DNA from 3 places in the Parageobacillus sp. KH3-4 genome. Region 1 is predicted to be linked to each of the others. Evidence: riboswitches for the same ligand, from Rfam matches in the RefSeq annotation. Region 1 holds a riboswitch; each other region holds the start of a gene.
What was found. A riboswitch is a leader RNA that binds a small molecule or an ion and turns the genes downstream of it on or off. The one in region 1 is predicted to bind S-adenosylmethionine.

Region 1 (6,583 bases):
ACCGGAGTCGATCTCGTCCAAAATCGCGATTTTCGGTTCAAGCATCATTAATTGAAGAATCTCGTTGCGTTTTTTCTCCCCGCCGGAGAATCCTTCATTTAAGTAGCGGTGCGCCATATCTGGATTCATTTCGAGAAATTCCATTTTTTCGTCCAGTTTGCGGATAAATTTCATTAACGAAATTTCATTGCCTTCGCCAAGGCGGGCGTTAATGGCAGCACGAAGGAAATCCGCGTTCGTTACCCCGCTAATTTCACTTGGATATTGCATCGCCAAAAATAAACCGGCGCGTGCGCGCTCATCCACTTCCATCTCCAACACGTTTTGTCCGTCTAACGTGATGCTACCTTGTGTCACTTCATATTTTGGATGTCCCATAATCGCCGATGATAGCGTTGATTTGCCCGTTCCGTTCGGTCCCATAATGGCGTGAATCTCTCCGCCTTTCACTTCCAAATTCACGCCTTTTAAAATTTCTTTTCCTTCAACGGATACGTGAAGATCTTTAATTGTCAATACTGCCATGCAGAATACCTCCAATTTTTCACTAAAAATTGTGTGCGTCGTTGTATCATTGACTTTTTTATTCTATTCTCATTTTATTCTCATTACAATCTTATAACAAATGAAAAGTATTAGCAACCTTTTGCACAAAATATCACTATATGCATAGTGAAAAGCTTTTTATTAGGCGCGTTAATGAACAAAAATGAAGGAAAAAGACCCCTATAATGGGGTCTTAATTAATGTTTCATCGTTAGTTCATGAATGCACTCTTGGACCAAAGTTACCGCTTGGCTCATCGCCGCACCGCCCGCGAACGCAGCAGCTACACCGCAAGTTTCTAAAATTTCCTGTTCTGAAGCCCCTTCGTCCAAACATCCTTTCGTATGGTAGATTGCGCAATACTCATCCCGCGTCGCCAGGCTGATTCCAAGTGCAATTAGCTGCTTTTCTTTTTTTGATAATGCTCCTTCTTCAAAGCACGCTTCGGTGAACGCATGAAAACTGCTAGCGACATTCGGCAGCTTTTGCGTAAACGTGCCAACCCCTTCTTTATAATGGCGAAGAGCTGCTTCAACGGACGTATGTTGCTGATTCATCCATAACCCCCCTTGAAATAATGTGTCTGTGTTAGTATGCGTGAAGGAACAGGAGATTAAACAGGCGAAACATAAATTAAATATACTCACTGGCGCTTTTTGGCCTCATATTGACAAAATTGGGAGAAAGCCAAGCAGGAAAATGAATTTCGTTGCCGTCACGTTTTTCGTGTATTAAGTTTGAAGATTAATAGATGATCTTGCGTTTTATTTGTTAGCTCCATTGTGCCGCTTGTCTCCATTCTTGAAAAGCTGCAAAAAATAACGGGAGCGATTTGCCCCCGTTATTTTTATTGTGCCGCCGGAATGACGGCACCTTTATATTCTTTTTTAATAAAGTCTTGAATTTCTTTCGACTGCAACACTTGAACAAGCGTTTTAATTTCTTTGCGGTTTTCGTCGCCTTTACGTACAGCGATAATGTTGACATACGGGTTATTTTTCGGCGACTCGACAGCAATCGGGTCTTTTGCAGGGTCCAAACCGGCATCTAGCGCATAGTTCGCGTTAATCACAACCGCATCGCCTTCGCCGTTTTTATAAATTTGCGGCAGCATTCCCGCATCAACATCTGCTTCAAATTTTAAATGTTTCGGATTCTCGACAATGTCTTTCACTGTTGCTTTTGTTTTGTCCACGCCGTCTTTTAACTTAATCAGCCCTTTTTCTTGCAGCATGGATAAAATGCGGCCATGATCTGCAACCGAGTTGCTCATGATGATCGTTGCACCGTCTGGAAGTTCTTCCAAGCTTTTATACTTTTTCGAATAAATGCCGATTGGCTCAATATGAATGCCGCCAGCGTTGACAAAGTCATATCCATGCTCTTTTTTCTGTGATTCTAAATATGGAATGTGTTGGAAATAGTTTGCGTCAATTTCTTTATCCGCCAACGCTTTGTTTGGTAAAACATAATCTTGGAACTTCACGATTTCTAAGTCAATACCTTTTTCTTTTAAAATCGGTTTTGCTTTTTCCAAAATTTCCGCATGTGGAACATTCGAAGCTCCAACCACTAATTTCGTCAATTTCCCTTCTTTTTGGCCATTAGACGCGTTGTTGTTGCCTCCGCACGCTGCTAATGCCAACACAAGGACAGCGGCAAATAATGCACTAAGCCATTTTTTCATATCGATTTCCCCCTTTTTATCGTTTATCTATTTTGGAAGTGACAAAGTCACCGATAAACTGAATGACAAATACAATGATTAACACGAGCACGGTGGCGACAAACGTCACATCATTATGGTTGCGCTGAAATCCTTCTAAATACGCTAAGTTACCAAGACCACCGGCGCCGACAACTCCCGCCATCGCCGTATATCCGACTAAAGCAATTGCCGTTACGGTAATTCCGGACACAAGTGCAGGCAGTGACTCTGGAAGCAACACTTTCCAAATAATTGTTGCCGTCGATGCTCCCATTGCTTTCGCCGCTTCAATAACGCCTTTATCAATTTCACGGAGCGCAATTTCAACCATTCGCGCGTAAAATGGCGCCGCTCCGATAATGAGCGCCGGCAGCGCGGCGTTGGCACCAAGAATCGTCCCAACCATCCATTTCGTCAACGGAATTAATAAAATAATTAATATAATAAACGGAATAGAACGGAAAATATTAACGGCAGCAGCAATGATCATATTCGCCAAGCGGTTCTCCCATAAGTTGCCTTTTGATGTTAAAAATAAAAGCAGTCCAAGAATCGTTCCTAATATAAATGTCGCCACAACTGCGATCCCTGTCATATAAAGCGTCTCAACAGTAGCTGCCCAAATCATATCCCACTCTACGTTCGGTAAGAGGTTAGCGAGCATTTGTAATCACCTCCACCGCCACTTGCTGATTTCGAATATAATCAATCGCGCGGGCAACTTCTTCTTTCTCTCCATCCATATGGACGAATAAGACACCATAAGCACCTTGATGTGTCTGCGAAATTTTTCCTTGCAAAATATTCGCGTCGACTTGAAACTGACGAACGACATTGGCAATGAGCGGCTGCTCGGCGGCTTCGCCGACAAACGTCAATTGGACAACCGTTCCATTTGGGTATTTATCAAGTAGGTGAGTAATCGTTTCTTTTGTTTCTTCCGGTTCGACCACTTGCTGAACAAACCGTTTCGTAATCGCCTGTTTTGGCTGACGGAATACTTGCAGCACTTCGCCTTGCTCGACGATTTTTCCGTTTTCCATCACCGCGACGCGATCGCAAATTTTGCGGATCACGTGCATTTCATGGGTAATTAATACGATCGTCAATCCTAAACGTTTATTAATATCGACCAAAAGTTCCAAAATGGAATCGGTTGTTTGTGGGTCTAGCGCGGACGTTGCTTCATCGCACAATAACACTTTTGGATTGTTCGCTAACGCACGCGCGATGCCGACGCGTTGTTTCTGCCCGCCGCTAAGCTGTGATGGATAGGCATCTTCTCTTCCTTGCAATCCAACAAGCTGAATGAGTTCGTCGACTCGTTTCTTTCGCTGATCTTTCGGCACGCCGGCAATTTCTAACGGAAACGCAATGTTTTCACGGACGGTTCTCGACCATAATAAATTAAAATGTTGGAAAATCATCCCTATTTCTTGGCGAGCCTTCCGCAGCTCTTTTCCTTTAATATTAGCAATATCACGTCCGGCAACAATGACTTTTCCTTTTGTCGGTTTTTCCAATCCGTTAAGAAGACGGATTAACGAGCTTTTTCCTGCTCCGCTGTACCCAATGATGCCAAAAATTTCCCCTTCCTTTATTTGTAAAGTAACATTATCCACCGCTGTCACAGATCCGTTTGAAGCTTCATAGATTTTTGTCACGTTTTCTAATAAAATCATGCACATTTTCACCTTCCTTCATGCAAAAAACACTCGCAACAAAAAGAAAACCCTTCTGCTCAAGAGAACAGAAAGGCAATGGTCACCGTTCTGTCTCTTATCTCTCAAAGCAGACGCTTTGTGTGAATTGGCACCATTTCAGCGAATCCGCTGACGGTTGCCGGGTTTCATTGGGCACATCCCTCCACCTCTCTTGATAAGAGCACAAATGCACTTTATTCAGTTAAAATGTCTCATTAGTTACGAATGTGATTTTATCATTATATGTCGAATAATGTCAATAAAAATATTATAGTAAAAATATTGAAAAATAGCATGACAGTCTTTTGGGATGATGAGGCGGAAATGTCAGATGTCATTCATCGCCCATTCCAAATCGTCAATTAAACCATGAACATTTTTTGACGCCGACAGATAGACGAACAAATCTTCCGCCCCACGGATAGTTTTAGTTTTTCTTCGTGTAGCTGTTGATATGCAGTGCCCGCTGGATGGATAATTAAACTTTTCGTATCCCAAAAAGAGAGGGGGACTCTTTTCTTATCTTTCAAATCCATTCACTTCGCCGGAATCATCACCGTACTCAACAACCGGTTCCGGGCTTTACCGGTGCAGTTCCCCTGCCTCTCGCGGAAAAGTTTTTATTTCGCCATTTTTTCTGAATAGTACTACTAATTTTATAATCTGTCAATTATTTTTTATAAAATTCATTGATTGTATTATTTTCAGCAAACATAACCATACGGCTTTGACAAATGAAGCAGCGACTCGAGCAGCAGCATATGCCGGAAACTTCCAGAAATATTCACTTCGCGAAGCCGAATTTGTTGTTGCAATTTCAGCCTTCCATTCAACATCGCTTCAATCGCCTCTTTCGATCCCCGGACAGTCAACACCCGCCGTTCATCTGCCGCTTCCTTCTGCTCGATCTTATGTTTAGAAATCGCCACAACTGCCGTTTCTGTTTCGCACTCAAATTGAATGTATAGTTCCTCTTCTGGCAAAATCGGTGATAAATGATTCAACTTTTGCATTCGTTCTGTAAGCTGTTTTATTAATTCACGTATATCCATTTATATCCTCCTCCCCCTTTATCCGTTACCCATTTATTTCATTAGAAAAGGGGGAGAATCCTTTATAAAAATCTCGACAAATCCTCTGGAAAATAGGCAAGACACTCATCATTTCCCAAGAAATGATGTCAAACAAGGTCAAATAATCGTTTATTTTATATGCTTTATCGCACTGCCGGCTTTGACCCATTTTTCGCTTTGCTCATGAAAAAATATCCTTACCTGTTTTCCGTCCAAAATTTCTTTATTGTTTCGTATAAATACGGTACAGAATGAAACGCGTATAATTTGTGAACGATATTGCCGCCATCAAATAAAAGAAGACATGGAACGCTTTCAATTTTCCATATGGCCGCACGCTCGGGCATATAATTAATATCGATTTTGTAAAACGGAATACGCGGAAACAGCTCTTCCACCACTTCCATCATCCGCTCGGCAAGCTGGCAAGTGCCGCACATCGGCGTATACACGTAAAGGCAAACCGTCTCTTCCTTATCAATGATGTCATCTATTTCATCTAACTGTATTTTTTTCATCGCTGCTTTCACCTTTTTAACAAATAATCATAATGGACATTAAAATTTGCCCGCAATAATACTTGGGCGATATGCCAATTTGGCGCCGCAGCTACTTCCCGATACATTCGGTCAATATATATATGTTCTGCCTCAGGAAATTCGCGGCGAAACTGTTTTCGCAATTTTTCGCCCGCTTCATCGGCATCCACTAATATATAAACTTCTTTATAAGAAAGTTCTTCCATCAGTTCTTCCAATTTAGCATCACTAATCGTCCCATTTGTGCAAATAATTTCAACCGGTTCATTCACAATCTTTTCAATTTTTTGTTTGTCGGAACGCCCTTCCACAATAATCACTTTTTCAATTTCTATCATGATGGACCACCTTAAGAAAAATGGATCAAGTCATTGTGGAACAAGGAAACGGCCAACAGCGGTTTCGTTTTCCGGTAATACGAATTCGTTGAACCGAGAATGGATTTTACCCAATAATTTGGAATTTTTCTATTTGTACATTTATGCGGAAAAACAATGTGACCGTTTCCTTTCGTACACCGGTTTGCCGTCTTTTTTCGCCAAGCAATAAACACGAAGAAAAGCAACGGCATAGCACCGTTGCTTTTACATCAACCAGCCTTACCGTCGCAATCGACATACTTTTGACCTGGTTCAACGGTGACGGTCATCCCTTATAAATACGGTTCATATTGGTTTTGCCACGAAAGTCGATTGCAAAAGAAAAATGGCCAACTCGTTCATTTTCTCCAATATAAATAAAATCGAGTTTTACTTTCCCCATTGCTTTTTTGGTTTCAACGGCGATGAGCATCCTTTTCACCCACCTCGTTATGTATATTAGGATACTCATCGCTTGCGTAATCAGCAATGGTGGTTTGTGCCAATGATCATCCTTCTTTTACCATTGCTTCATATTGCTCTGCCGTTAATAAATTATCGATCTCGCTCATATCGGAAGGCTCGACGACAATCATCCACGCTTTTTCATATGGAGATTCATTTACATATTCTGGATTATCATTTAATGCTTCAT
Region 2 (6,583 bases), 1.5 Mb from region 1:
TCCGGAAAGCGGATGTCATAACAAATGACGCCAGCACATTGAGTGTTTTCTAATGTGAATAATCCCATTTTTTCCCCTGATTGCAAGTAAAGATGTTCATTCATCAGCTGGAATAAATGGAGTTTGCTATATTCGCCAACGATGGCGCCGTTTCGGTCGGCGACGTACATCGTATTAGTGACGCCATTTGCAGTTTTTTTAGCAACAGATCCAGCAACGATATTGACATGATGTGTTTTCGCTAATTTCTGAATGAACGCTTTTGTGCGTGCACCGCCCTCATCGGCAATTTCATCAAGGCGGGTTAAATCATAACCGGTCGTCCATAATTCAGGAAGAACGATAATATCTGGACGATCTTTTGCAATTTTTTCTATCTCTTTTTCCACGCGCTGTTCGTTTTCTGCGGGATTGCCAAAGGCGATATCCAGCTGAAGACATGCAATTTTTATTATCATCGAAATTCACCTCGAAAAAATTTACTTTACATTTTGATTTTTACGATATATGATTTTTCACTAGAATTTCAAGAAATTTTTGAGAAGGTGTTCATGATGAAACAGTTTCCTCCATCCGAGTTACTGCAGAGCCTGCCAAAGCAGTTTTTTGCTTCGCTTGTCGATAAAGTCGCGAAAAAAATGGCGGAGGGGCATGACGTGATCAATTTAGGGCAAGGCAATCCCGATCAGCCGACTCCTCCGCATATCGTTGCGGCGATGCAAAAGGCGGTGGCGAACCCAAAATATCACAAATATTCGCCGTTTCAAGGATATTCCTTCTTGAAACGCGCGGTTGCCGCGTTTTATGAGCGCGAATACGGCGTTACTGTTGACCCGGAAAAAGAAGTAGCGATTTTGTTTGGCGGGAAGGCAGGGCTTGTCGAGATTCCGCAATGTCTAGTTAATCCGGGGGATATTGTGCTCGTGCCTGACCCGGGATATCCGGATTATTGGTCGGGGATTGCGCTCGCGCGTGCGGAAATGGTGATGATGCCGTTGCGTGCGGAAAATCAGTTTTTGCCCGATTATGATGAAATTCCGGCAAGTATCGCGGAAAAAGCAAAAATGATGTTTTTAAACTATCCGAATAACCCGACTGGGGCGATTGCTTCGCAGGAATTTTTTGAAGAAACGGTGTCGTTTGCCGCCAAACACGGAATTTGCGTCGTTCATGATTTTGCATACGGTGCGATCGGCTTTGACGGAAGAAAACCGGTTAGCTTTCTCCAAGCAGAGGGGGCAAAAGAAATTGGCGTGGAAATTTATACGTTCTCCAAAACATATAATATGGCGGGCTGGCGAGTGGCATTTGCCGTTGGAAATGAAAGCGTGATTGCGGCGATTAATTTGCTGCAAGATCATTTATATGTGAGCTTGTTCGGCGCCATTCAAGAAGCGGCAGCGACCGCCCTTCTTTCCTCGCAGCGTTGCGTCGAGGAGCTTGTCGCCTTGTATGAATCGCGGCGCAATACGCTCATTGACGCGTTGCGGCGAATCGGCTGGGATGTCACTGCCCCAAAAGGTTCGTTTTTTGCGTGGCTGCCGGTACCGAACGGCTGGACATCGGAACGTTTTTCCGATTATTTGCTAGAAAAAGCGCATGTCGTTGTCGCGCCGGGAATCGGGTTCGGCGAGCATGGGGAAGGATATGTGCGCGTAGGATTATTAACAAGTGAAGCCCGCTTGCAAGAAGCGGCGGAACGGATTGCGCAGCTTGGTCTTTTTTAATAAAATGCAAAAAAATGATTGACAGCGTAAAAAAATACTGCCATAATTCAAATTAAATTTGCGAGAGCGAATAGTTCGAAAGTTTGAAAAGTGAATATGATATTGCAGACATTCTTATCAAGAGCAGGCGGAGGGACAAGCCCAATGAAGCCCGGCAACCGGCTTAACAACGGTTAAGCACGGTGCTAATTCTTGCAGCGGAAACGCTGGGAGATAAGAAGAGTGTGAATAATCAAAGCCTCTTCTTATGAAGAGGTTTTTTTGATGGATGAACAGAAAGAGGGATGACGATGAGTCAAGTGATTGCCACATATCTGATTCACGATGAAAAAGATATCAAGAAAAAGGCGGAAGGAATTGCGCTCGGTTTAACGGTCGGCACGTGGACCGATTTGCCGCAGCTTGAACGCGAGCAATTGCGCAAACATAAAGGTGAAGTCGCGAATATACAAGTGCTGGAAGAAAGTGAACGAGTAAACCGCTACTTTGGAAAACGGCTGAAGCGAGCGATCGTGCAAATCGCTTATCCAACGGCCAATTTCAGCGCTGACATTCCGGCGCTTTTAACAACGGTGTTTGGCAAACTGTCTTTGGACGGAGAAGTAAGATTGCTAGATGTAACGTTTTCCGATGAATGGAAGAAGCAGTTTCCCGGCCCTCGTTTTGGCATCGATGAGATTCGGCAAAAAGTTAATGTATATGATCGCCCGCTTTTGATGAGCATTTTTAAAGGTGTCATCGGCCGCGATATCGTTTATTTAACTGAACAGCTGAAGCAGCAGGCGCTTGGCGGGGTCGACCTTGTCAAAGATGATGAAATCTTATTTGACAGCGATTTGCTGCCGTTTGAAAAGCGGATTACGGCAGGAAAAGCGGTGTTAAACGAAGTATACGAGAAGACGGGGAAACGGACGTTATATGCGGTAAATTTGACTGGAAAAACGTTCGAGTTGAAAGAAAAAGCGAAACGCGCGGTGGAACTGGGCGCCGACGTATTGCTGTTCAACGTATTTGCCTACGGTTTGGATGTGCTCCAAGGATTGCGCGAAGATAAGGAAATTGCGATTCCGATCATGGCGCATCCGGCGTTTAGCGGGGCGCTTACCCCATCGGAGTTTTACGGAATAAAAGCATCTTTGCTGCTTGGTAAATTGCTTCGCCTTGCTGGCGCAGATTTTGTGCTTTTCCCGTCGCCGTACGGAAGCGTTGCCCTTGATAAAGAAGAGGCGCTTGGTATTGCCGCGGAGCTGACGGACGAGACGGAACCGTTTAAACGGTCGTTTCCGGTTCCATCGGCGGGCATTCATCCAGGACTTGTGCCATTATTGTTCCGCGATTTTGGCATAGATAGCATCGTCAATGCGGGCGGCGGCATACATGGCCATCCAGACGGAGCGGAAGGCGGCGGCAAAGCGTTTCGCGCTGCGATCGATGCCGTTCTCGCCGGAAAATCACTTCATGAAGCAGCGCGCGAAAATGACGCATTGCAAAAAGCGATTGACTTATGGGGAGCAATAGAGGTGACATCATGACAAAGCCAATCATATTTTGCGATTTTGATGGGACGATTACAGACACTGACAACATTGTCGCGATTATGAAACGGTTTGCGCCGCCGGAATGGGAAGCGTTAAAAGATGATATATTAGCACAGCGCATCTCGGTGCAAGAAGGGGTTGGCGCGATGTTTTCCCTTCTACCATCAAGTTGGAAGGAAGACATTACCGATTTCGTTTTGCAAAACGCCCGCATCCGCGACGGTTTTCGCGAATTCGTCGCGTTTACGAAGGAGCGTGATATTCCGCTATATGTCGTCAGCGGCGGCATCGACTTTTTTGTCTATCCGCTTTTAGAAGGGATCGTCGAAAAAGAACGCATCTTCTGCAATGGCGCTGATTTCAGCGGAGAAACGATCCGCATCACGTGGCCGCATTCATGCGATAACGAGTGCCAAAACGGCTGCGGCTGCTGCAAGCCGTCGCTGCTGCGAAAATTGAGAAAGCCTGATTCCTTCCATATTGTCATCGGCGATTCGATCACCGATTTAGCGGTGGCGAAACTGGCGGATCATGTGATCGCCCGCGATTTCCTGCTGCAAAAATGCCAAGAATTAGATATCCCGCATACGCCGTTTGCGACATTTTTCGATGTCATTCATTTTCTGGAGACGATGGAGGTGAAAGCATGAGTTTGCTCGCAAAAAGCATGAGTTTGCTCGCAAAAAGATGGAAAGAGCTTGCCGAAGTAAAGGCGGAATTGGCGGCGCGAGACTGGTTTTTTGCCACAAGCGGCAACTTGTCCATCAAGGTAACCGATGACCCTCTCACTTTTTTAGTGACGGCAAGCGGCAAAGATAAGCGAAAGCAAACCGATGAAGATTTTTTGCTTGTCGACGCTTCCGGGAATCCGGTGGAAAAAACGCATTTAAAGCCGTCCGCCGAAACGCTTTTACATGTGGAAATTTATAATAAAACGAACGCGGGCTGCAGCCTCCACGTCCATACGATCGACAATAACGTCATTTCTGAATTGTATGGAGATGACGGAGAAGTTGCATTTTCCGGCCAGGAGATTATTAAAGCATTTGGGCTTTGGGAAGAAGATGCGGTCATCCGCATTCCGATTATTCGAAACTACGCGCATATTCCGACGCTTGCGAAAGAATTTGCCAAGCATGTAAACGGTGACGCCGGGGCGGTATTGATCCGCAACCACGGCATTACCGTATGGGGAAAGGACGCGTTTGAAGCGAAAAAGTTTTTGGAAGCGTGGGAGTTTTTGTTTAGCTATCGTGTGAAACTGCTGCTTCTTAAGGGAGCAAAGGCATTTGCTTAACCTTTTCTAATATAAAAAATACCATTTAAGGAGGATGAAACAATGCCGGTAATTCGTTTTCATGAAACAAATGAAAGAATTACAGATTTTGAGAAAGTAGTAAAATTTTTGGATGAGCAAGGAGTTATTTATGAAAAGTGGGATATTAACAAACTTCCAGAGCATTTGCGCGAAAAATATTTGCTTACCGATGAGGAGAAAAACGAAATTTTAGAAACGTACAAAGAAGAAATTGCCGATATTTCTGCACGTCGCGGCTACAAAGCGCAAGACGTCATTTCTTTGTCGGAAGATACGCCGAATTTGGATCAGCTTTTGGAAAACTTTAAACGCGAACATCACCATACCGATGACGAAGTTCGCTTTATCGTAAGCGGCCACGGCGTTTTCGCAATTCAAGGAAAAGATGGAAAATTTTTTGATGTCGAACTGGAGCCGGGCGATCTTATTTCCGTTCCTGAAAAAACGCGTCATTATTTTACGCTGCAAGAAGACCGCCGCGTTGTTGCGATTCGCATTTTTGTTACGACAGAAGGATGGGTGCCGATTTACGAAAAAGAAGGAGTCAACGCTCAATAAATGGCTATCCCCTCTTTTCCTCTAAGGAAAGAGGGGTTTTTTTTATGATGATAACGAGATTCGCAGTTAACAGAATACGATTTTTGCCGCTGTTCCGACGAAAGTTTGTGATGAACATCCATGCGCGCACCAAAAGTAATACTTAAAATGATTCTACTAAAAAAATCATAAACAATATTCCGACAATAAAGGAATATGTGGACGTGCGCTCATTTCCATCCCCGTGGCTTTCCGGAATGAGCTCTTTGTAAATAATAAACAACATCGCCCCCGCAGCAAACGCAAGGCCGTATGGAACGAGCTGACGAAAGATGGACGTTAAATAAAACCCAAGCAGTGATGTCACGATTTCAACCGCGCCCGTAAGCGTAGCGATCATAAACGACTTCCATCTTCCAATCTGTTGATGAATTAAAAAAAGAGCGACTAAAAATCCTTCCGGAGCGTTTTGCAATCCGATGGCTAGTGCGATCAAATTGCCTGTTTCCGACACGTTGGAAGCATAGCTGACCCCAACCGACAGCCCTTCGGGAATGTTATGCAAAGTAATTGCCGCAATGATGAGCATCGCCTTTTCGTCAAACTGAATTCCTTTTTTCGTATGTTCTAAATCAATATGGGGAACAGTCATTTCCAAAATGGTTAGAATAAGGACGCCAAAAAATAACCCGATCGTTAAAGCGGAAAAACCGCCTGCCTGCAATGCTTCAGGAATTAAACTCATCATGGAAGCCGCCATCATAATTCCAGCCGAAAACGCCAGCAATATGTCTCGCCATCGGTGGGTAATCGATTTTGCCAAAAATAAAATAGGAACCGCACCTAATCCGGTTGATAATGCGGAAAGTATGCTGCCGATTAATACTTGTTTCATCCAATCCTCCTTTTCTGTAATTTTTACAATATGAGTTTCCCAACAAAAGGTGATAAACGCCCAAGCAATAAAAATAATTATTCATAAATAACTATAATATATAAACAAAAATCACAAACAGCAAGCATCCTATAAAATAGATCGTGGGGCGGAGCGCTTATTCAAAAAATATTGCACTGCATTTGATATTTAAAGTATAATGCAAGTAAGAATTAGCTTAAGCAGAAGTGTCAGGGCGCAAATGTGTTTATCAGCGCGGCTTGATGTTGCGTTCTTTTCACTTTTTTATCCAAAATTTCCTAAGCTTAATTTGTAAAGATGTTGACAATGGTTTTGATATTCAACGAACAAAAGGGTTTGATTGTGGATGACGAAGGAGAAAGACATTGAACAATCCTTAAAATTGTTTATCGTGTTATCAAGAGCATATCGGGCTGTCAACGATCAAGTGAACAAGTCGATTCAATCGTTTGGCGTGAATCCGACGGAGTTTGCGGTCTTAGAATTGCTTTACCATAAAGGTGACCAGCCGCTGCAGCAAATTGGCGAAAAAATTTTGCTCGCCAGC
Region 3 (6,583 bases), 160 kb from region 1:
ACCAAATGAACAACCCGCCCTTTATTATCGCGCTGGAAAAGCGAGCGTGAGGCTGCCCTCCCAATTGGGGCAGCCTCTTTATTTTGCGGTGAAGGAGCGCTTTTTTTGCCATAACCGATATGCTTTTCCATTCCAATAAAAAAACCAAGAGACGATTCCGCCAGCCCGAACAAGCCTTTTCGCAAGACGGCGCAACTCTTTTTGTTTCTTTACTTTTTCATCAGATAAATATAAGCCGAGCAACCCGCGGTGAATAAGGCGGTGAAATGCCCCATGCGGCAATTCATTCACATGGCGGTCCGCCTCTTCAATAAAATAGCAAAGCCGTTCTAGCAAAACGGACTGATTTGGATAATAAAAACAAAAATTCAAATCTCCTCCTAGACGATCTTCCTCTTGGTCAATAAAATAATCAAGCAAAATATGCAGACCTTGAATATACGGAAAATAACCGTCACGTATTTGCTTTGCCATTTTCTCATGAAACGTTTCGGCAAACGCGTAGGCAACTAAACAAAAAATGCCTAACGTAGAACCGGAACAAGCAGAAAACTCGTACCATTCCATCGGCGGAAGCTGATCTTTATATTGCTTGAACCACTTTTCGAGGCGAGGGACCCGCTCCTCCACATTCACGTGTTTATGTACTTGCAAATCACAATAATATCCAGCCAATTCATGCAAAAACGGTACAATTTTATCGTAATGCGTTACTTTCTTTAAAACGCTTTGACATGTTCGTACAAGGTCATGTAAATAGCCACCGTCATCTTGTTCTTGGCGATGCCGGTAATAATTCGACACGCTTGCATCAATCGATAACGCGTCAGGCATCGATTCATGCAGAGCACGAAAATCGAGCGGGTCTAATGAAGTGCTTCGATCACATAAATTATCTAGGTAATCGCTGATCGTTTGATAGGCGACAATAAAACGAATGCACTCTTCCATTTTTTCTCCTGCTAACAATGATAAAATGGAGCCGCCCTCACAGTGAAACGTTTTGGTTTCAATGCTCGCCAACGCTTGTTTGCGAAGCTCCGCGTCTGGAATATTTTGTGCCCTTTGTTTCCAATATGCCAATTCGCGATGCACAACTGGAAAAACGTCGCGATATACTTTTTTCATAAGAGTGATCGGATGCGTCGGGATTTTCAACTGGCTCACCTCAGATGCGTTTGCGTTATCTAACGATACATTCGGCATTGTGTATCTAAAAACGATTTTGCGTATAAGAAAACATCTTCTCGCTCCGGTTCGTTAAAAATTTCATGGTATAATTGACTCCATTCTTTATACAATTTTTCCGATATCGCCAAACGATTGAACCATTCTTTTACGGCTGTCTTATCGACAATTTTATCGTCCCCGCCTTGCATAAGCAGCAATGGAATATCAGGAAACTGCTGAATGCGGCGAGAAGCCAATTCCATCGCCTTCATTAGTTCGCGATACCAACGGACAGATACTTTTGTCACATAAAGTTCATCCTGTTTATCCGACTCATGCACTTCTTTATTTCTTGTCGCCAACTCGACAGACAGTCCCGAATCGATTAAAAGGGATGGGGCAATATGATTCAATACTCTTGATAACATATCCAACCCTTTTGACGGATACGACACAAGCCCTAAACATGGAGAAGATAGAATAACCCCTTGCACAGGAAGCCTTTTTTCCTGCAACGTGCGGATGACAACAAGCCCTCCCATGCTATGTCCAAGAAGAAACACCGGTACATGAAATTGTCTCGCTTCTATGATCCAATCGGCCACCTCATTAATATACTCATCGAACGACTGAATGTGTCCGCGCTTTCTTCTCGTTGTCCGCCCTTGTCCAGGCAAATCGCCTGCGACAACATGATAACCGCTTTGTACCCATTGTTCGATCAACCATTTATAACGCCCGTGATGCTCTGCCGCTCCGTGGACAATCACAACTGTTCCTTTCCCTTCATTTGCCTCCCATGTCCACATCATGCAATCTCCTCCGTTTACGAATCGTGCCACTATCTGTACAATAATAATACCGAACCATTTTATAAAAGGAAAGGGAAGAAGCGTATGATTTACCCGTACAAAGGAAAGTTTCCGAAAATTGCAGAATCTGCCTTCATTGCCGATTATGTCACCATTACCGGTGATGTGGTCATCGGGGAAGAAACAAGCATCTGGTTTAATACTGTTATTCGCGGAGATGTCGCTCCAACGATCATCGGCAATCGTGTCAATATCCAAGATAACTCAATTTTGCATCAAAGTCCAAACAATCCACTTATCATTGAAGATGGTGTAACCGTCGGCCATCAAGTCATTTTACATAGCGCCATCATCCGAAAAAACGCTTTAATCGGCATGGGCTCGATTATTCTCGATGGCGCAGAGATTGGCGAAGGAGCGTTTATCGGTGCCGGAAGCCTTGTCCCACAAGGAAAAAAAATTCCGCCGCACACGCTCGCATTTGGCCGTCCCGCTAAAGTCATTCGTGAATTAACCGACGAAGATGTCCGCGAGATGGAGCGAATTCGCCGCGAATATGTAGAAAAAGGGCAGTACTATAAATCACTGCAACCAAAATAAAAACAAATGACGTTCATATTATCGGACGATATGATTTACTTTCGTTATTTATTGCATCATATCGTCCCATTGTTCCTTTTCCTATTTTAACCCTTTTTTATCGCTCTCGCTATTTCTTATTGCCGCCGTAATAGCCCCACTTATGTTTAGGTCAATGCCTGACTGAAGCAGAAATACCTTGCATTACGCAAAAAAAGAGAGTTACATAAACACGTAACTCTCTCTTTACTGGCTATTCTACCTCTCTTTATCGTTCTATTCTTTCTTTGCCAACGCAAGAGCTTGTTCTTTCAACGTTTCCGCTTTGTCTGTACGTTCCCACGGAAGATCGATATCCGTGCGTCCGAAATGGCCATAGGCGGCTGTTTGTTTATAAATTGGGCGGCGCAAATCCAACATTTTAATAATGCCGGCTGGACGAAGATCAAAATTGCTGCGCACTACTTTAATTAAAATGTCTTCCGATACTTTTCCGGTACCGAATGTATCAATGGAAATGGAAACCGGTCTTGCAACACCGATCGCATATGCCAGCTGCACTTCGCATTTATCTGCGAGTCCCGCAGCAACGATATTTTTCGCCACATAGCGCGCGGCATAGGCTGCGGAGCGGTCCACTTTTGTCGGGTCTTTTCCAGAAAACGCACCGCCGCCGTGACGGGCATAGCCGCCATACGTGTCAACGATAATTTTTCGTCCTGTTAAACCAGCGTCACCTTGAGGTCCGCCGATGACAAAACGACCTGTCGGATTAATGAAATATTTTGTGTTTTCATCGATCAGCTCTGCTGGCACGACTGGCTTAATAACGTGTTCTTTAATATCGCGCTCAATTTGTTCTTGTGTAATTTCCGGATGATGTTGCGCTGATACAACGATTGTATCGACACGTACCGGTTTTTCATTTTCATCATATTCTATCGTTACTTGCGTTTTGCCGTCCGGGCGCAAATATGGCAAAATATCTTTTTTGCGCACTTCTGCCAAACGGCGAGCTAAACGATGTGCCAAGGAAATCGGAAGCGGCATTAATTCTTCTGTTTCATTGCAGGCAAATCCAAACATTAATCCTTGGTCTCCGGCACCGATCGCTTCAATTTCCTCATCAGTCATCTGGCCTTCGCGGGCTTCTAACGCCTTATCGACTCCCATCGCGATGTCCGGAGACTGTTCGTCAATCGACGTCAATACGGCGCAAGTATCTGCGTCAAAACCGAATTTCGCGCGAGTATAGCCAATTTCGCGAACCGTGTCGCGAACGATTTTCGGAATATCCACATATGTCGATGTCGTAATTTCCCCGCTTACGAGCACAAGCCCTGTTGTAACGCTCGTTTCGCATGCAACGCGGGCATTCGGGTCTTTCGCCAAAATGGCATCTAAAATCGCATCGGAAATTTGGTCACAAATTTTGTCAGGATGACCTTCCGTTACAGATTCCGAAGTAAATAAACGTCTTTTTTTTGACATTCGGCAGTTTCCTCCTCTTTTTATAATCGAACGTCTAAATTAGCGGCATTCCCGCAAACTGCAGATGATACGGTACTCATTCCCTATTTATACATATAAATAAAAAACCTTTCCTGTAACGGTGAGGAAAGGTCATTGCAATCGTATTGCTCCTTTCACTCTTATCGTTCAAGGACGCTGCCTTGCCACAGGTTAGCACCATTTCACACATTTCTAGTTGTGACGGTTGCTGGGTTTCATCGGGCCTGTCCCTCCACCGACTCGGGATAAGAGTATCCGTTCAATGAGTTATCTTAACGTAATTAAATAAAGAAAGTCAACAAAATTAGATAAATTTTTTATGAACAAAAAGACAAATTTTTTATGGACAAAATAAGAAAAATAAATAAAAGAAATTGTGCTAAATAGTATGGACTAATAACAAAAATGTGTTATACTATTTGCAGGTATCATTAAAAATAAAAAGGCAGGTTTTGAATATGGGGATTGCAAAAATGACAAATAAACTTTCTTTATTATTACAAAAACCAAACGTATGTCACAATTTATCGGTAGCTCAACTCGTGGAAAAAATATTGCAACGAAACGAAGGGAAATTAACCGCAACTGGCGCGGTGGCAGTAACAACAGGAAAATATACGGGCCGCTCCCCGAAAGATAAATACATTGTAGAAGAAGCGGCGACGAAAGCAAAAATCGATTGGGGAACAACAAATCAGCCGATTTCTGAAGAAGTTTTCGAAAACTTATACAATAAGGTACTGGATTATTTAATGAAAAAAGATGAAATATTTGTTTTTAAAGGATTCGCCGGCGCTGACCCAAAATACCGCCTACCTATCCAAGTCGTTAACGAATTTGCATGGCACAATTTATTTGCACACCAATTATTTATTCGTCCGACAGAAGAGGAGCTAAAAACTCACAAAGCGGAATTTACCGTTATTTGCGCGCCAAACTTTAAAGCAGACCCTGCTGTTGATGGAACGAGATCGGAAACGTTTATCATTATTTCTTTTGAGCGGCGGACTGTGCTAATTGGCGGAACAGAATATGCCGGAGAAATGAAAAAGTCGATTTTCACTGTGATGAACTATCTACTTCCAGAACAAGGAATTTTATCGATGCATTGTTCAGCAAACGTCGGTAAAGAAGGGGATGTCGCACTATTCTTTGGCTTATCTGGCACAGGAAAAACGACGCTTTCCGCCGACCCAAACCGCCGTCTCATTGGCGATGACGAACACGGCTGGTCGAACCGAGGCATTTTTAATATCGAAGGCGGATGCTACGCAAAATGCATCAACTTGTCGCGGGAAAAGGAGCCGCAAATTTTTGACGCAATCGGATTCGGTGCAGTTCTCGAAAACGTCATTATCGATGAACATACGAGACTGCCAAATTATGATGATGCTACGCTAACGGAAAACACGCGCGCCGCTTACCCAATTCAGGCGATTCATAATATCGTTGATCCAAGCATCGCTGGTCATCCATCGACGATTATTTTCTTAACAGCAGATGCGTTTGGAATATTGCCGCCGATTAGCAAGCTGACTCGTGAACAAGCAATGTACCATTTCCTAAGCGGTTATACAAGCAAATTGGCGGGCACAGAGCGAGGCATCACTTCCCCGCAAGCGACATTCTCGACTTGCTTTGGCGCACCGTTTTTGCCGCTTCCGGCTGTAAAATATGCGGAAATGCTCGGCAAAAAAATCGCTGAACATAACGTGCGGGTGTTTCTCGTTAACACAGGATGGACAGGCGGAGAGTACGGTGTCGGTAGCCGCATGAAGCTTGCTTACACCCGCGCAATGGTGCAAGCTGCTGTCGAAGGCGAACTGGACAATGTCGAAATGGTGAAAGATCCTGTTTTCGGTTTAGAAATTCCAATTCATATTCCTGGCGTGCCAGACGAAGTGCTGCAACCGCAAAATACGTGGACCGATAAACAAGCGTATGCACAAAAGGCAAAAGAGCTCGCCGCAAAATTCCGGGAAAACTTCCAGAAATTTAAACATATCGCCTCGGAAATCGAAGCGCTTGGAGGCCCAATCGCATAACATTGAAGGAGGGAATCGTTCCCTCCTTTTCTAATTCGTCGAATGCAATGAAATAAGCTCATACGTGACAATCGTTCGGTTGTCGGCAAGCTCCAACTTTTTCACCACCGCTTGGCCGCTCGCTTCGCTTTGTAACGTTCTTCTTACTTCAAGTGGAACATCAATCGGATAAATGCGATATCCTTCCTTTTCTAAAATAAATAGATTGTCTTTTACTCGCTTTTCTTTGCCTTTTGTTACAATGAGTGTTTGCAATTCCAGCGGCATGCCCATGAAACACACCCCTTTTCTTTTTATCGTATCATACATCCGGTTGCCGTTTCATCCATGCCGTTAACCGGCGAACCGTTTCACGATTATCTTTAGGGGGAAAATAATGAGTAAAATTTGGGAAATACCATGCTGTCACTCGTTTATTTGTCTCTTTTAGCCTTTTTTCAAGGCGATACGCATGTTCAATCGAAA

Region 2: it holds a riboswitch for S-adenosylmethionine, as region 1 does, so the genes downstream of both, mtnW (2,3-diketo-5-methylthiopentyl-1-phosphate enolase) here and MWM02_RS02600 (methionine ABC transporter ATP-binding protein) in region 1, are expected to answer to the same signal.
Region 3: it holds a riboswitch for S-adenosylmethionine, as region 1 does, so the genes downstream of both, metK (methionine adenosyltransferase) here and MWM02_RS02600 (methionine ABC transporter ATP-binding protein) in region 1, are expected to answer to the same signal.

What each region holds. Positions count from the first base shown of each region.
Region 1 covers NZ_AP025627.1:523,006-529,588, reverse strand. The annotation lists gene sufC (Fe-S cluster assembly ATPase SufC) at 1-525, opposite strand, end outside; gene MWM02_RS02615 (carboxymuconolactone decarboxylase family protein) at 744-1,103, opposite strand; gene MWM02_RS02610 (MetQ/NlpA family ABC transporter substrate-binding protein) at 1,394-2,233, opposite strand; gene MWM02_RS02605 (methionine ABC transporter permease) at 2,250-2,918, opposite strand; gene MWM02_RS02600 (methionine ABC transporter ATP-binding protein) at 2,908-3,936, opposite strand; SAM riboswitch class I at 4,031-4,139, opposite strand; gene MWM02_RS02595 (SCP2 sterol-binding domain-containing protein) at 4,662-5,009, opposite strand; gene MWM02_RS02590 (thioredoxin family protein) at 5,228-5,548, opposite strand; gene MWM02_RS02585 (toprim domain-containing protein) at 5,557-5,907, opposite strand; gene MWM02_RS02580 (hypothetical protein) at 6,014-6,205, opposite strand; gene MWM02_RS02575 (hypothetical protein) at 6,215-6,361, opposite strand; gene gcvH (glycine cleavage system protein GcvH) at 6,438-6,583, opposite strand, start outside.
Region 2 covers NZ_AP025627.1:2,849,063-2,855,645, reverse strand. The annotation lists gene MWM02_RS14370 (carbon-nitrogen family hydrolase) at 1-458, opposite strand, end outside; gene MWM02_RS14365 (pyridoxal phosphate-dependent aminotransferase) at 555-1,727, shown strand; SAM riboswitch class I at 1,839-1,947, shown strand; gene mtnW (2,3-diketo-5-methylthiopentyl-1-phosphate enolase) at 2,018-3,259, shown strand; gene mtnX (2-hydroxy-3-keto-5-methylthiopentenyl-1-phosphate phosphatase) at 3,256-3,915, shown strand; gene MWM02_RS14350 (methylthioribulose 1-phosphate dehydratase) at 3,933-4,562, shown strand; gene MWM02_RS14345 (1,2-dihydroxy-3-keto-5-methylthiopentene dioxygenase) at 4,605-5,141, shown strand; gene MWM02_RS14340 (ZIP family metal transporter) at 5,284-6,015, opposite strand; gene MWM02_RS14335 (MarR family winged helix-turn-helix transcriptional regulator) at 6,383-6,583, shown strand, end outside.
Region 3 covers NZ_AP025627.1:684,825-691,407, reverse strand. The annotation lists gene mnmM (tRNA 5-(aminomethyl)-2-thiouridylate-methyltransferase MnmM) at 1-50, shown strand, start outside; gene MWM02_RS03550 (tetraprenyl-beta-curcumene synthase family protein) at 79-1,158, opposite strand; gene MWM02_RS03545 (alpha/beta hydrolase) at 1,188-1,979, opposite strand; gene MWM02_RS03540 (gamma carbonic anhydrase) at 2,067-2,582, shown strand; gene metK (methionine adenosyltransferase) at 2,838-4,052, opposite strand; SAM riboswitch class I at 4,211-4,325, opposite strand; gene pckA (phosphoenolpyruvate carboxykinase (ATP)) at 4,532-6,118, shown strand; gene MWM02_RS03525 (DUF2584 domain-containing protein) at 6,149-6,391, opposite strand; gene MWM02_RS03520 (alpha/beta hydrolase family protein) at 6,420-6,583, opposite strand, start outside.